3 regions of the Klebsiella sp. R445 genome follow, and region 2 is predicted to be linked to each of the others. Evidence: predicted binding sites of a transcription regulator. Region 2 holds the regulator's gene; each other region holds the start of a gene.
The links. Region 2 encodes Fur, which represses iron uptake genes when iron is present. Its sites were predicted from a motif close to ATAATAATGAGAACNACTATCAA; they were not measured.

Region 1 (5,367 bases), 2.0 Mb from region 2:
GTGTTCTGAACAACGAAATCATCCTGGTAACCTGTGGTTCTGCGTTCAAGAACAAAGGTGTTCAGGCGATGCTGGATGCGGTAATTGATTACCTGCCATCCCCGGTTGATGTACCTGCGATCAACGGTATTCTGGACGACGGTAAAGACACTCCGGCTGAGCGTCACGCTAGCGATGACGAGCCGTTTGCTGCTCTGGCATTCAAAATTGCTACCGACCCGTTCGTGGGTAACCTGACCTTCTTCCGTGTGTACTCCGGTGTGGTTAACTCTGGTGATACCATCCTGAACTCCGTGAAATCTGCACGTGAGCGTTTCGGTCGTATCGTACAGATGCACGCTAACAAACGTGAAGAGATCAAAGAAGTTCGCGCGGGCGATATCGCCGCTGCTATCGGTCTGAAAGACGTAACTACTGGTGACACCCTGTGTAACCCGGATGCGCCGATCATTCTGGAGCGTATGGAATTCCCAGAGCCGGTAATCTCCATCGCTGTTGAACCGAAAACCAAAGCTGACCAGGAAAAAATGGGTCTGGCTCTGGGTCGTCTGGCTAAAGAAGACCCGTCATTCCGCGTATGGACTGACGAAGAATCTAACCAGACCATTATCGCCGGTATGGGTGAACTGCACCTCGACATCATCGTTGACCGTATGAAGCGTGAATTCAACGTTGAAGCGAACGTCGGTAAACCTCAGGTTGCTTACCGCGAAGCGATTCGCTCTAAAGTTACCGATATCGAAGGTAAACACGCCAAACAGTCTGGTGGTCGCGGTCAGTATGGTCACGTTGTGATCGACATGTACCCACTGGAGCCGGGCTCAAATCCGAAAGGATACGAGTTCGTCAACGACATCAAAGGTGGTGTAATTCCTGGCGAATACATCCCGGCCGTTGATAAAGGCATCCAGGAACAGCTGAAAGCTGGTCCGCTGGCGGGTTACCCGGTAGTTGATCTCGGTGTGCGTCTGCACTTCGGTTCTTACCATGACGTTGACTCCTCTGAGCTGGCGTTTAAACTGGCCGCTTCTATTGCCTTTAAAGATGGCTTTAAGAAAGCGAAACCAGTTCTGCTTGAGCCGATCATGAAGGTTGAAGTAGAGACTCCGGAAGAGAACACTGGTGACGTCATCGGTGACCTTAGCCGTCGTCGTGGTATGCTGCGTGGTCAAGAATCCAACGTTACTGGCGTTGTGATTCACGCTGAAGTTCCGCTGTCTGAAATGTTCGGATATGCAACTCAGCTGCGTTCTCTGACCAAAGGTCGTGCTTCTTACTCCATGGAGTTCCTGAAGTATGATGACGCGCCGAACAACGTTGCTCAGGCCGTAATTGAAGCCCGTGGTAAATAAGCCGTAGGGTTAAAACCAAAATCCCGTGTTCTCTCCTGATGGGGAGAGCACTATAGTAAGGAATATAGCCGTGTCTAAAGAAAAATTTGAACGTACAAAACCGCACGTCAACGTCGGTACTATCGGCCACGTTGACCATGGTAAAACTACTCTGACCGCTGCAATCACTACCGTTCTGGCTAAAACCTACGGTGGTTCTGCTCGTGCATTCGACCAGATCGATAACGCACCAGAAGAAAAAGCTCGTGGTATCACCATCAACACTTCCCACGTTGAATATGACACCCCGACTCGCCACTACGCACACGTAGACTGCCCGGGCCACGCCGACTATGTTAAAAACATGATCACCGGTGCTGCTCAGATGGATGGCGCGATCCTGGTTGTTGCTGCGACTGACGGCCCGATGCCGCAGACTCGTGAGCACATCCTGCTGGGTCGTCAGGTAGGCGTTCCTTACATCATCGTGTTCCTGAACAAATGCGACATGGTTGATGACGAAGAGCTGCTGGAACTGGTTGAGATGGAAGTGCGTGAGCTGCTGTCTCAGTACGACTTCCCGGGCGACGACACTCCGATCATCCGTGGTTCTGCTCTGAAAGCGCTGGAAGGTGAAGCAGAGTGGGAAGCTAAGATCGTTGAGCTGGCTGGCTACCTGGATTCTTACATCCCGGAACCAGAGCGTGCGATTGACAAGCCGTTCCTGCTGCCGATCGAAGACGTATTCTCCATCTCCGGCCGTGGTACTGTTGTTACCGGTCGTGTAGAGCGCGGTATCGTTAAAGTTGGCGAAGAAGTTGAAATCGTTGGTATCAAAGAGACTGCTAAGTCTACCTGTACTGGCGTTGAAATGTTCCGCAAACTGCTGGACGAAGGCCGTGCTGGTGAGAACGTTGGTGTTCTGCTGCGTGGTATCAAACGTGAAGAAATCGAACGTGGTCAGGTACTGGCTAAGCCGGGTTCCATCAAGCCGCACACCAAATTCGAATCTGAAGTGTACATCCTGTCCAAAGATGAAGGCGGCCGTCATACTCCGTTCTTCAAAGGCTACCGTCCGCAGTTCTACTTCCGTACAACTGACGTGACTGGTACCATCGAACTGCCGGAAGGCGTAGAGATGGTAATGCCGGGCGACAACATCAAAATGGTTGTTACCCTGATTCACCCGATCGCGATGGACGATGGTCTGCGTTTCGCAATCCGTGAAGGCGGCCGTACTGTTGGTGCGGGCGTTGTAGCTAAAGTTCTGGGCTAATTTATTAGTTCTGAATTAAAAAGGGCGCTTAGGCGCCCTTTTTGCTGCCTGCCATTTACGACGACAGCAATGTTGTCGCTTGATTAAAACGTGCTTCACTGCCGGTATTTAACCAATAGTCTATTGTAATTATAACTATTCTCATTTACACTTTTGATCATAAATTGAACGGGAGTCGGTATGTACGTTTGTTTGTGTAATGGTGTAAACGATAAAAAAATTCGTCAGGCCGTACGTCAATTTCATCCTCAATCTTTTCAGCAACTGCGCAAATTCATTCCTGTGGGAAATCAATGCGGTAAGTGTGTCCGTGCCGCCCGCGAGATTATGGAAGATGAATTAACCCGCATGCCTGAGTTCCAGGAGATCGCTTAAGCGCTCCGGGTTTTCTTTGACATCTATATAGCCCGAACTACGCTTCAATAAGTGGAAGCGGAGGGACTATATAATGAAAGGTGATGTCAAAATCATAAGTTATCTCAATAAATTATTGGGAAATGAGCTTGTCGCAATAAATCAGTACTTTCTTCATGCCAGGATGTTCAAAAACTGGGGCCTGATGCGCCTCAATGATGTTGAATATCATGAGTCCATAGATGAAATGAAACACGCCGATAAATACATCGAGCGAATTTTGTTTCTTGAAGGCATTCCCAATCTGCAGGATCTCGGAAGGCTGGGCATCGGTGAAGATGTCGAGGAGATGTTGCAATCTGATTTAAGACTGGAACTGGAAGGCGCAAAAGATCTGCGTGAAGCGATCGCTTATGCCGATAGCGTTCACGACTATGTCACTCGCGACATGCTGATCGAAATTCTTACTGATGAGGAAGGCCATATCGACTGGCTGGAAACAGAGTTGGATCTGATCGGCAAAATCGGCCTGCAAAATTATCTTCAGTCACAGATCAAAGTAGCTGACTAACTCGCGTTTACCATCCACACCAAAAACCCGCTGCAGCCAAAAAAGGGCCAAACGGCAGCGGGTTGTTTAATGACCCCATCGTTTTACCCGACAGCATCAAAATCAGCCATCCGCCACAGGCCAGAAGTGAGGCCATAAAGATTAACTGTGGTAATAGTTGCCAGCCATGCCATGCGCCGAGCGCGGCCAGAAATTTCACATCCCCATAGCCTAATCCTTCATAGCCGCGAATCCCGCGGTAAAACCAGTAGATCAACGCGAAGGCGAGATAACCGGCGATGGCACCTGCAACGGCATGTTCCAGTTTCAGTGGGGCATAACAAAGATAATAGAGAAGACCACTCCAGAGCAGGGGACAGGTCAGGCGGTCAGGAAGTAACCCGTCCCGTAGATCGTACCAGCACAGGGCGAGCGTAAAACTGCTATAGACAAGTAAGAAGGGGAGTGTCATCGATTCATTGCCATGGCTGCGGAGTGTATACGCAGAGTCTGGAAGAAAGGGGGCCCCGTGGCAAAAGGCAGAGCTGACAAGCGCGAGCGGCTTTCCGAGGTTTTGACCCTATTTCATAGTGTTTCAGTGCCTGGCCAGGCTGGCACGTAAAAATGATTGCTGATTTTGTATGCAGCACTTGCGTAAGGCCGGAATTTGCGTATAATGCGCGGGCCTGTCAAAATTGGCAGGCTGGTTCGATATGAACCCTGATAGAGCAGTTAGCTATCAAACAATGTTCCCAATCGGGGAACTATGTAAGAACGGTTACACTCTCCCATCAATCGTAATGGGTATGAGGAGTAATCATTTCGTCTATAAATAATTGGAGCTCTGGTCTCATGCAGAACCAAAGAATCCGTATCCGTCTTAAAGCGTTTGATCATCGTCTGATCGATCAATCAACCGCGGAAATCGTCGAGACTGCCAAGCGCACTGGTGCGCAGGTTCGTGGTCCGATCCCGCTGCCGACCCGCAAAGAGCGCTTTACCGTTCTGATCTCTCCGCACGTCAACAAAGATGCGCGTGATCAGTACGAAATTCGCACTCACAAGCGTCTGGTTGACATCGTTGAGCCAACTGAGAAAACCGTTGATGCTCTGATGCGTCTGGATCTGGCTGCCGGTGTAGACGTGCAGATCAGCCTGGGTTAATCAGGTCATCGAGCGATTGAGAGGTTGAAACAATGATTGGTTTAGTCGGTAAAAAAGTGGGCATGACCCGCATCTTCACTGAAGATGGCGTATCTATCCCAGTAACCGTAATCGAAGTTGAAGCAAACCGTGTTGCACAGGTCAAAGACCTGGCTAACGATGGTTACCGCGCAATTCAGGTTACCACCGGTGCTAAAAAAGCTAACCGTGTAACCAAGCCGGAAGCTGGTCACTTCGCTAAAGCTGGCGTAGAAGCTGGCCGTGGTCTGTGGGAATTCCGTCTTGCTGACGGCGAAGAATTCACCGTAGGTCAGAGCATTAGCGTAGAACTGTTTGCTGACGTTAAAAAAGTTGACGTAACCGGTACCTCTAAAGGTAAAGGTTTCGCCGGTACCGTTAAGCGCTGGAACTTCCGTACCCAGGACGCTACTCACGGTAACTCCTTGTCTCACCGCGTTCCGGGTTCTATCGGTCAGAACCAGACTCCGGGCAAAGTGTTCAAAGGCAAGAAAATGGCAGGTCAGCTGGGCAACGAACGTGTCACTGTTCAGAGCCTGGACGTAGTACGTGTTGACGCTGAGCGCAACCTGCTGCTGGTTAAAGGTGCTGTCCCGGGTGCAACCGGTAGCGACCTGATCGTTAAACCAGCTGTGAAGGCGTGAGGAGATAGCAATGGAATTAGTATTGAAAGA
Region 2 (5,367 bases):
CTGCTGAAATCCTTCGTCGATGGCCAGTGGCGCTTTAATGTGCCGGTGCTATGGGACCAGTACCCGCATATTGTGGGCTGGGAACCTATTCCGGCGTGGCCGCATCCGGCGCTGTTTATCCCTGGCGGGAATTCACCTTACGTCACCGATGCCTATCGTAACACCCTGCTCGCCCAGTTCCCGCAGGCGCGGGCGCATGTGATTGCCGGGGCCGGCCACTGGGTCCATGCCGAGAAACCGGAGGCCGTTTTGCGCGCAATTCGCCGCTATCTGAGCACACGACAGGCCTAACTGGCTAAAAACTGCCCGACCGCGCAGCAGAATGCCCGCGGTCGTTGGCGCAGCGGTTCGCCTGATGTATTATGGCGCGCTATCTGTGTCGGCTATAGCCCGACAACCTGTTTCCCCGAAGTCACTCAGAATCATGGCAAAAGAACAAACGGACCGTACGACATTAGATTTGTTCGCAACCGAGCGGCGCCCGGGAAGACCAAAGACCAATCCGCTTGCGCGCGATGAACAACTGCGCATCAACAAACGTAATCAGCTCAAACGCGATAAAGTTCGCGGGCTGAAGCGTGTTGAGCTAAAACTCAACGCGGAGGCAGTAGACGCACTCAATGAGCTGGCGGAAGCACGCAATATGAACCGCAGCGATTTGATCGAAGAGATACTCATGACTCAGTTGGCTGCCCTGCATCGCCAGGATAAAGCCTGAAAATCCTCAAAAAAACGCTTTCATGTAGCAGAGTGTGCAGTCGGGCGTGATTGCTGTTTCCGCGCCCGCGCCTGTTCTGCTATGATTGCCGTTATCTGCGGGCATTACGCCACTACCACATTATTAAGTTTCAAGAGGTTATTTTACTCATGGCAATCATCGGCATCTTTTTTGGCAGCGACACGGGCAACACCGAGAATATTGCAAAAATGATTCAGAAGCAGCTTGGTAAAGATGTTGCTGATGTTCACGACATTGCCAAGAGCAGCAAAGAAGATCTGGAAGCCTACGACATTCTGCTGCTCGGCATTCCTACCTGGTACTACGGTGAAGCGCAGTGCGACTGGGACGATTTCTTCCCGACGCTGGAAGAGGTCGACTTCAACGGTAAACTGGCTGCACTGTTTGGCTGCGGCGACCAGGAAGACTATGCAGAATATTTCTGTGATGCATTAGGCACCATTCGCGACATTATCGAGCCGCGCGGCGCCACTATCGTGGGTCACTGGCCGACGGCGGGCTACCATTTTGAAGCCTCTAAAGGCCTGGCGGATGACGACCACTTCGTCGGTCTGGCTATCGATGAAGATCGCCAGCCTGAATTGACCAACGAACGTGTCTCTCAGTGGGTGAAGCAGATTTCTGAAGAGCTGCACCTCGAAGAAATCAAAAACGCATAATGATAAAACGGCGTTACCTTATGGTTTCGCCGCTTTGATAGGTAAAAGCAATAAAACTAATAGCTACAAGTTTTTAACTTTTAACCACATATCTGTACAATGTCCTCTGATTCGATGAGGTCAGGTGACGCAGTTTGTAACTGGCACCTCGTTTTTAACAGCATACAAGGCACGATGCTTGCGGTTTTCATTTCAACATGGCAGTTCTATAATGAGACGCATTACATCGGGTGATTCTCTGTATTACTTCCGCTGATGGAAGTAGATCGATTAGCAACAGGACAGATTCCGCATGACTGACAACAATACCGCATTAAAGAAGGCTGGCCTGAAAGTCACACTTCCACGATTAAAAATCCTGGAAGTTTTACAGGAACCGGATAACCATCACGTCAGTGCGGAAGATTTATACAAACGCCTGATCGACATGGGTGAAGAAATTGGTCTGGCTACCGTATACCGCGTACTGAACCAGTTTGATGATGCTGGCATTGTTACCCGCCATAATTTCGAAGGCGGTAAATCTGTTTTCGAACTGACGCAGCAGCATCATCACGATCACCTTATTTGCCTCGATTGTGGCAAAGTGATCGAGTTCAGTGATGACTCTATTGAAGCGCGCCAGCGTGAAATCGCTACCCGTCACGGCATTCGTCTGACCAACCACAGCCTGTACCTGTACGGCCACTGTGCAGAAGGCGACTGCCGCGAAGATGAGCATGCACACGACGCGGTGGAAAAATAAGTTTCCCGCCGCGCAAACAGCAAAAAGCCAACCTGACGGTTGGCTTTTTTTATGCGCTGATGGCAGAAGGCTATCAGGGCTTGGTATTGTTGCTGCGGATCTCTTTCCAGATCTGGTCGCAACGCGCTTTCACGGCCTGATCGTTGCCGGTGCGGGTCGCCAGAATACACTGCTGGTAATCGAGGACACGCACGCTTTCCTGATTTGCGAACTGCTGATGCTGCTTATCTTCTTTCAGCACATCCAGCACGCTCTGGCAGGCCTGGACCTTGTCCGGGTTGCCTTCCGCGGTATTAATGCAGGCGCTGTAGGCATCTTTCAGTTTTGCATCTTCTTTCGGCGCGGGAGACTGCGTACAGGCTACCAACCCTGATGCCATTATCGCGATGAGCAACAGTTTTTTCATCATTAACCTCTCAGAGTTGCGGCAGGTTCAGGCCTGCCGCGACGGCATCAGAAAATAGTGAACGGGGCAATAACCATGAATTTCACGTCACGCTCATCCTGGAAGATGTTGCCATAACCACCGCTCCAGCTCGGGATATCGGAGTGGTTGTCGTATTGCGTGAAGTGCAGTTTGAACAACGTGCCTTTGGCGCGCCCGTCCTGGACGGTGTACATGGCATCCAGGCTGTAGGCCGACTCTTTCAGACGAGTATCCGCGTTGTAGTAAGCGTCCGGCGTAGACATTCTTCCCGGCTTAGCATCCCAGGCGTAAACGTATGATGCACCAAACGCCCAGCCCGGCATGTTCCAGTTTTTCATGTCATACATCGCGCCGAAGAACACCGCTTTTTCGCCGTTGGCGTTGAAGTCAGAGCGGTTATCCCACCACACATCAAGACGACCGTTGGACGACGCATAGGTCGGGGTCATACGCTGCAGGAAGTAACCCTGCTGGCCATCGGCTTTCACCCAGGTCCCTTCCAGACGCAGGTCGAGCACATCAGCGACCTTGTAACCGAAGGTCAATGCCTGCAGCCAGGCGGTACCGTCGTAAATATCGTTGCTGCCGCCGTTGCTGACTTTGTCACGCGTACCGTAGAACTGGTAGCTGGTGTTTAACGGCGTACCGGCAATATCAAATTTGTAGCTGGCTTTGGCAAAATACTGGTCGATATAACCTTCAGCCTGACCAAACGCCGCTTCCAGCACGAGGTCATTTTTAAAATCGTATTTGGCGCCCAGCGAGTGCAGATAATCGACTTTGGTTTTCTTGTCGTTCTGATAGAACTCATCCATTTCGATGTGCCATGGCGCTTTGTATTCGTTCGTCCACATGTAGGAGAAACTCAGCGCACCGGCGTCGCCGTAATCAAAATTGGCCCCGGCTTCAGCCCCCTGGTAAGTACCCGGCATAAAGCTCCAGTGCGGAGCCAGCAGCGTTTGCCCGGTTGGCTGGATATAACCGGCACGCGCCCATACCGGGCCATATTTAAATTTCGCCGCAGCCTTATACAGGCTGATCCCGCTCTTATCGCCAGAGTAATCTTCGTCATACGCTTTATTTCGTGAAGAGAAGGCAATTTCGTTCGGGTGTCCGCTCTCGCTGCTTTCCGCCATTTCGATGGCGGTAAAGGCCGCCACGTCAAGACCGAACATATCGGCAGCATAACCGGACTGGAAGTCGAGGTTGGCGTTCCAGGTGGAGTGAGAAAGGTTGGTTTTGTACTGATCGCCGTCGGTCACATCTTTACGGTCACGCTCACGCTGCCAGTAATAGATACCGCCGGTTAATGTGGAATCATCAATAAATCCTGCTGCGCTGGCCTGCGGGACAACGATCCAGCTCGACATCGCGGTGACGGCGGCAATAGCCAACGCCAGCGTACTACGTTTGCCACTAAACGTACGCATGTGCATATCCTCTTTGACGTTTTAAAAGCGGTGCCAAGGGCAAACCGCGAAAAAATAAATAAGACTGCTAAAAAGTGGAGCGGTAAAAATCCGCCTGACCACTATTGATAGACTATTTTTCGTGACGCGAATTATCAATCTCTTTCGCCGACCAAAGCTTAAGATTATGACAAAGCGCACATATTCCATTTCTTTTTGTTACAATATTAGGCGTCATACTTTTGTCGCTTAAGTAATTGCAAAATCAGGATAAAATAGAAAATGAAAGCGCTTACAATGGTTTTTCACGCCATAATCGCCGATAGACCAGGCGCGAAATTCAACCAGTTGCAAACAAGATTAATTCGCATCACGAAAATAACCGAACCCGCTTTCTTGAGCGTCGCTTCAGCGGGAATATTTGCCGTCCCCACCTCCCTTCGAAATTCAATGCTCTACAGTTAATCTCATCACTGTCTTATAAAAGTTATTCACACCATGCGTTTTGAGTTAACGACCTATTTTCAGGGGCGATTCTGGCTGCTGCTGGCGGTTTGCGCGGCGCTAATAAGCTATTTCTTACTGCCGCGAGGATTGGGGACGATTCAGCGCGCATTGATTAGCTGGAACGTGCTGGCGTGGCTGTATTTGCTGTTTATGTGGTTGCGAATGCTGTCAACCAAAGTCAGCGACATACCGCGTATCGCCAGACGACAGGACCAGAGCGCGACCCTGGTATTAACCCTGATGATACTCGCCTGTTCGGCCAGCATCATTACCATCCTCAGCGAGCTTTCCACCCTGAAAGCGCTGACCGGTGGCACCCGGGTACTGCACCTGGTGCTGACGGCAACCACCCTGATTGCCTCCTGGACCTTATTACCCAGCTCTTTCGCCATGCATTACGCGCACCGGTATTACCTGACCCTCAGCGATGAGGTCACCCCGATGATTTTTGCAGAAAAGCCCGACGCGCCGGGTTATTGGGATTTTCTCTACTACTCCTTCACTATCGCCGTCGCCTCGCAAACCGCAGATGTGGCTACGGGGACCACCGACATGCGTAAAATAACCCTGCTCCAGTCGGTTATCTCATTCATCTTTAATCTCATTATTCTTGGTCTATCGGTAAATGTCGGGGCCGGATTATTAAGTTAGCGACGGAAATGGCCGGCAGGATGCGCCAGGCAATGCCTGAGCGGCTATTGTCAGCAAAGAGGTCGTGACAGGTGAGATAAAAAAACGCCGCTTAGCGCGGCGTTTTTGATGGCGATATGCGACGCGGATTTATGCGCCGATTTTTGCCCAGGTATCACGTAGGCCCACGGTGCGGTTAAACACCAGATGGGTCGCGGTAGCATAACGGCTATCGAGGCAGAAATAACCTT
Region 3 (5,367 bases), 560 kb from region 2:
CGTTTGGTCTGCACCACATCTGGAACGTTCCTTTCCAGATGCAGATTGGTGAATACACCAACGCCGCAGGCCAGGTCTTCCACGGCGATATCCCGCGTTACATGGCAGGTGACCCGACTGCAGGTAAACTGTCTGGCGGCTTCCTGTTCAAAATGTACGGTCTGCCGGCTGCTGCTATCGCTATCTGGCACTCCGCTAAACCGGAAAACCGCGCGAAAGTGGGCGGTATCATGATCTCCGCAGCGCTGACCTCGTTCCTGACCGGTATCACCGAGCCGATCGAGTTCTCCTTCATGTTCGTTGCGCCGATCCTGTACGTCATCCACGCAATTCTTGCAGGTCTGGCATTCCCGATCTGTATCCTGCTGGGTATGCGTGACGGTACATCGTTCTCGCACGGTCTGATCGACTTCATCGTTCTGTCCGGTAACAGCAGCAAACTGTGGCTGTTCCCAATCGTCGGTATCTGCTACGCCATCGTTTACTACGTTGTCTTCCGCGTGCTGATTAAAGCACTGGATCTGAAAACGCCGGGCCGTGAAGATTCGACTGAAGACAGCAAAGTCGGTGCGACCAGCGAAATGGCGCCAGCACTGATTGCAGCCTTCGGCGGTAAAGAAAACATTACTAACCTCGACGCATGTATTACCCGTCTGCGTGTCAGCGTTGCTGACGTAGCAAAAGTTGATCAGGCTGGCCTGAAAAAACTGGGTGCTGCAGGTGTGGTTGTTGCAGGTTCAGGTGTTCAGGCTATCTTCGGGACTAAATCCGATAACCTGAAAACTGAAATGGATGAGTACATCCGCGGCAACTAAGTGGTGATGTGGGGAGACTAAGGCAGCCGAATGGCTGCCTTTTTTAATGCCTGAAATAAAGTGGAGATCCGGGCGCGATGTCGGCCCGGGAGAGGGAAGGTTAGAAGTCGTAGCTGGCTGACACCGAGACGTTCAACGGGGCACCGTACACCACGTAGGAGCCGACATAGTCGTAGTACTCTTTATCAAACAGGTTGTTGATATTCGCCTGCAGAGCAAAGTCTTTAGTCACCTGATAACGGCTGAAGAGATTCACCAGACCGTAGCTGCCTTGATCAATGTAATCACGACCGTTTGGCCCGCCGCTCACGTCATTCCAGATTTTGCTTTGCCAGTTAACCCCACCGCCGACGGTCAGCTCCGGCATCATCGGCAACTGATAACGGGTGAACAGCTTCATGGTGGTACGCGGCTGGTCGGAACTCACCGCATTACCACTCTTGTCTTCGGCGACATAGCGGGTCGCGCCAAAGGTGAGCTGCCAGTTATCGGTCAGCGCGCCGTTCAACTCAAATTCCACCCCTTTACTGACCACGCCATCCAGAGACTCATAGATAGACTCGCCGCTCGGCAGGTAGGTATAGGTATTGTTGGCCACGTTATCCTGCTCGATGCGGAAGATAGCCAGCGAGGTGGTCAGGCGGGTGTTAAACCAGTCGGCTTTGACGCCGGCTTCGTAGCTTTTCCCGGTTGTCGGGTCGAGATAACGACCGTTGGCATCACGCTTATCCTGCGGCTGGAAAATCGAAGTGTAGCTCGCATAGGCCGACCAGGCGTCGTTGATGTCATACACCACGCCGGCATATGGGGTCACGTCATCTTTGGTGCTTTCGAGACGCGTCTGCGGCGAACCAGCAGGGTTATAACGAATGTTGTAGCTGGTATAGCGGGCGCCAAGGATAAGGTGCAGCGGGTCGGCCAGCGAGAAGCGGGCCGAGGTATAGGCCGATGACTGACGAATGTCGTCCTTGCTGTACAGCTGCCAGTCGGTCCACTGCGGGTCGGCAATATTGCTGTTCCAGTTACGGAAGCTGCCGACATCGACCATCCCGTACAGCGAATCCGGGAGCGAGTTATCGTAGTGGTTGCGCTGACGGCTGAGGCTGCCGCCGATCATCATTTCGTGCTGGCGGCCAAACAGGTCAAATCCCCCGCGCAGGAAGGCATCAACCGCGTCCTGTTTACGTTCGCCGCGGTTCCAGCCGCCGTATCCCACCATGCCATTTCCGGTGTCCTTATCCGGGTAACCGTACATGTACATCATTTTGGTATCGAAGTTAGTATCGGTGTGCATACCGTTAATGTGCGCTTCCCAGCCGTTATCGAAGCGCTGGGTGAAGTTAGCGAACACCTTTTTGCTGTCTTTATCGGAGTAAGCCCAGTTCGGCGCAACGGTATTGCTACGGTTGTAATGGGTTTTGCTGCCATCGCTGTACCAGGTCGGCAGGCCGCCCCAGGTTGGGTCTTCGGTGGTGCTTTCCTGATACTCATAGCCCAGCGACAGGGTGGTGCTGTCGGTGAGGTCGGCATCTACCACGCCGTAGAGGAATTTCTTGCGGTAGTGATAGTTGTCGACCCAGGAATCGTTATCCTGGTAGCCGGCAATCATGCGTCCACGCACGTTGCCTGATTCGACCAGCGGCGCCTGCAGATCCAGCACATAGCGCTGCTTGTCCCAGCTGCCGTAGCTGGCGGAGACATTCCCTTTGAACTCACGGCTATCGGCGTGTTTACGCACCATATTGACGTAGGCCGATGGGTTGCCGGAGCCGCTCATCAGGCCGGTGGCACCGCGCACCACTTCGATACGGTCATAAATCGCGGTATCGGTGGTGGTATCACCAAAGTTCCATACTTCGCTGATGGAGGTCGGGAGGTCGTCGTAGGCGTAGTTACTGACGAAAAAACCGCGGGAATAAAAGACCGTACGGTCGCTATCCTGTACCTGCTGCGTGATCCCGGTGGTGTTGCTCAGCACCTGGCCGATGGTCTGCAGGTTTTGATCTTCCATGCGTTGCTGGCTGATGACGCTGACGGATTGCGGGATATCCCGCGGCACTAACAGCAGTTTGGTGCCGGTAGTGGTGGTTTTGACGCTGTAATCCTGCTGCTGCGCCTCAACGCCGGTGTCCGCTGTGCCTTCTACAATAATAGTATCTTCAGTGTTGTCGGCGGCGGAACTGAGGGAGGGATGCAGCGCCAGCGCAATGCCGACAGCCAGCAGGGAAGGCGCGAGGCGCCATTCCCCGGAATGGATAGTGGGAGACATCATGAACCCTTAATAGAATGGTTATTGTTATGCGCCGGGGCTCTGCGGCCACGGTCATCGTTGTGTTAAAGCGCACTGCATTCTTAATGAATACAAATGAGAAATATACGCATTAGTATTTAATGTGTAAACAAGCGTAAGAAAAGTTCTCAACAACGCGCATCAGCACGTCAGCTGAAAGGTCATCACCCGCGATATGCTTAATCCGCCAGCAGCCAGCGGCGTTGTGGCATAAGAAAAAGCGCAATCAGGTTGAAAGAGAGGGAGTAACTCGCTCATACTCTTAGGCGAATCCTGTGCATCCGCGTTTATCTGCAGAGGCAGGCCAGAGCACGGTATAAAAATTTATAAGGAATCAGTCATGGCAGAAGAAACGATTTTTAGCAAAATCATTCGCCGGGAGATCCCGTCGGATATGGTTTATCAGGACGAACTGGTGACCGCATTTCGCGATATTTCCCCTCAGGCGCCAACCCACATTCTGATCATCCCCAATATCCTGATTCCGACCGTCAACGATGTGACCACTGAACATGAACTGGCGCTGGGCCGCATGATGACCGTTGCCGCGAAAATTGCGCGTGACGAAGGTCTGGCCGACGACGGTTATCGCCTGATCGTCAACTGCAACCGCCACGGCGGTCAGGAAGTTTACCATATCCACATGCACCTGCTGGGCGGTCGCCCACTGGGCCCGATGCTGGCACACAAAGGTTAATCGATGCGCGCAGCTCATTTCGGCACACTTCTGGCGGCGGTACTCCTGGCCGGGTGCGGTTCACATGCGGAAATCCCGGTAGGTGAACAGCAGACGCTGGTGATGGAATCCAACGTGCTGGCGGCGGGCATCAGCGCCGATCCACCGTCGGTCACCGCGTCAGAGATTCAGGCCACCGCCACATCCCGGCTGTTTAATGAACGGTCGGAGCCGATCGTCGTGCATTACCGCTTCTTCTGGTATGACGCACGAGGGCTGGAAATGCATCCGCTGGAGCCGGCTCGCAGCATTACGGTGCCAGCACGCTCTTCCGTCACCTTATACGGCAGCGCAAATCTTCTGGGGGCGCACAAAGCCCGCCTTTATCTTTATCTGTAAGGGGTAATTGTAATGATTAAAATGTGTCGCTATGCGTTAATCACAGCACTGGCGATATTCCTTGCTGGGTGCGTAGGGCAACGTCAAGAGCCCGCACCCGTCGAGGAGGCGCAGCCGAAGCCTGAGCAACCCGCTCAGCCTCAGCCGACTGTTCCGACGGTACCGTCCGTGCCGACTATTCCTGAACAGCCGGGGCCGATTGAACACGAGCAGCAACCGGCACAGCCGGCACCGCGGGTGCGTCATTACGACTGGAATGCCGCGGTTCAACCGCTGGCGGGGCAAATGTTGCAGGCCGGTGGCGTCAATGCCGGGAGCATTCTGCTGGTCGACAGCGTGAATAACCGCACCAACGGTTCCCTCAACGCCGCCGACGCCACCAGCGCACTGCGCAATGCCCTGAGCGGCAATGGCAAATTTACCCTGGTCTCCGCGCAGCAGTTGAACGTGGCAAAGCAGCAGCTTGGTCTGTCGCCGCAGGATAGCCTTGGCAGCCGCAGTAAAGCGATGGGCATTGCCCGCACCGTCGGCGCGCAGTACGTGCTGTATTCTAACGCCACCGGCAACGTCAATTCGCCGGAGCTGAAAATGCAGCTGATGCTGGTGCAAACTGGCGAGATTATTTGGTCAGGTAAAGGTGCAGTTCAGCAACAGTAAACTAACGCGCGACGAGGTACTGTCGCGCTATTTTCCCCGCTATTCACCTGTCGCCGACCCGGGCCAGCAAGGCCTGAGCGGCGGCAGCTGTATTATCAGCGATGGCGTTAAACGGCTGGTGCTTCGCCAGCCGCATGACCCCGAAGCCCCCGCCAGTGACTTCCTTCGTCAGTACCGCACGCTGTCTCGCCTGCCGGAGACCATCGTCCCCGCGCCGCGTTTTTATTCACCGAACTGGATGGTGGTGGATTATTGCACGGGCGAGATAAAAAGCGCGCTGCCGGGCAGTCCGCAGCTGGCAGGATTACTGTATCATCTGCACCAGCAGCCGCGTCTGGGCTGGCGCATTGCGCTGGCGCCACTGCTTACGCGCTACTGGCAGCAGAGCGATAGCGCGCGGCGGACGCCATTATGGCTGCGCTGGTACCGGCGTTTGCTGCGGCGCGGTGAGCCTCGTCCTCTGCGTCTGGCGCCGTTACATATGGACGTACACGCCGGCAATATCGTCCACGCCGGAACGACCTTGCGGC

Region 1: bfd (bacterioferritin-associated ferredoxin) is a predicted target of Fur. The motif match lies at 2,730-2,752, and genes of this name have one in related genera.
Region 3: fhuE (porin family protein) is a predicted target of Fur. The motif match lies at 3,181-3,203, and genes of this name have one in related genera.

The regions. Positions count from the first base shown of each region.
Region 1 is NZ_CP180446.1:3,643,301-3,648,667, forward strand. It holds gene fusA (elongation factor G) at 1-1,352, shown strand, start outside; gene tuf (elongation factor Tu) at 1,423-2,607, shown strand; gene bfd (bacterioferritin-associated ferredoxin) at 2,788-2,982, shown strand; gene bfr (bacterioferritin) at 3,056-3,532, shown strand; gene ACMYSN_RS16985 (prepilin peptidase) at 3,540-3,983, opposite strand; gene rpsJ (30S ribosomal protein S10) at 4,364-4,675, shown strand; gene rplC (50S ribosomal protein L3) at 4,708-5,337, shown strand; gene rplD (50S ribosomal protein L4) at 5,348-5,367, shown strand, end outside.
Region 2 is NZ_CP180446.1:1,652,470-1,657,836, forward strand. It holds gene ybfF (esterase) at 1-291, shown strand, start outside; gene ybfE (LexA regulated protein) at 425-718, shown strand; gene fldA (flavodoxin) at 868-1,398, shown strand; gene fur (ferric iron uptake transcriptional regulator) at 1,691-2,143, shown strand; gene ACMYSN_RS07715 (ChiQ/YbfN family lipoprotein) at 2,217-2,549, opposite strand; gene chiP (chitoporin ChiP) at 2,597-4,000, opposite strand; gene ACMYSN_RS07725 (DUF1345 domain-containing protein) at 4,478-5,137, shown strand; gene glnS (glutamine--tRNA ligase) at 5,267-5,367, opposite strand, start outside.
Region 3 is NZ_CP180446.1:1,096,687-1,102,053, reverse strand. It holds gene ptsG (PTS glucose transporter subunit IIBC) at 1-815, shown strand, start outside; gene fhuE (porin family protein) at 916-3,087, opposite strand; gene hinT (purine nucleoside phosphoramidase) at 3,446-3,802, shown strand; gene ACMYSN_RS05185 (YcfL family protein) at 3,806-4,180, shown strand; gene lpoB (penicillin-binding protein activator LpoB) at 4,202-4,837, shown strand; gene thiK (thiamine kinase) at 4,818-5,367, shown strand, end outside.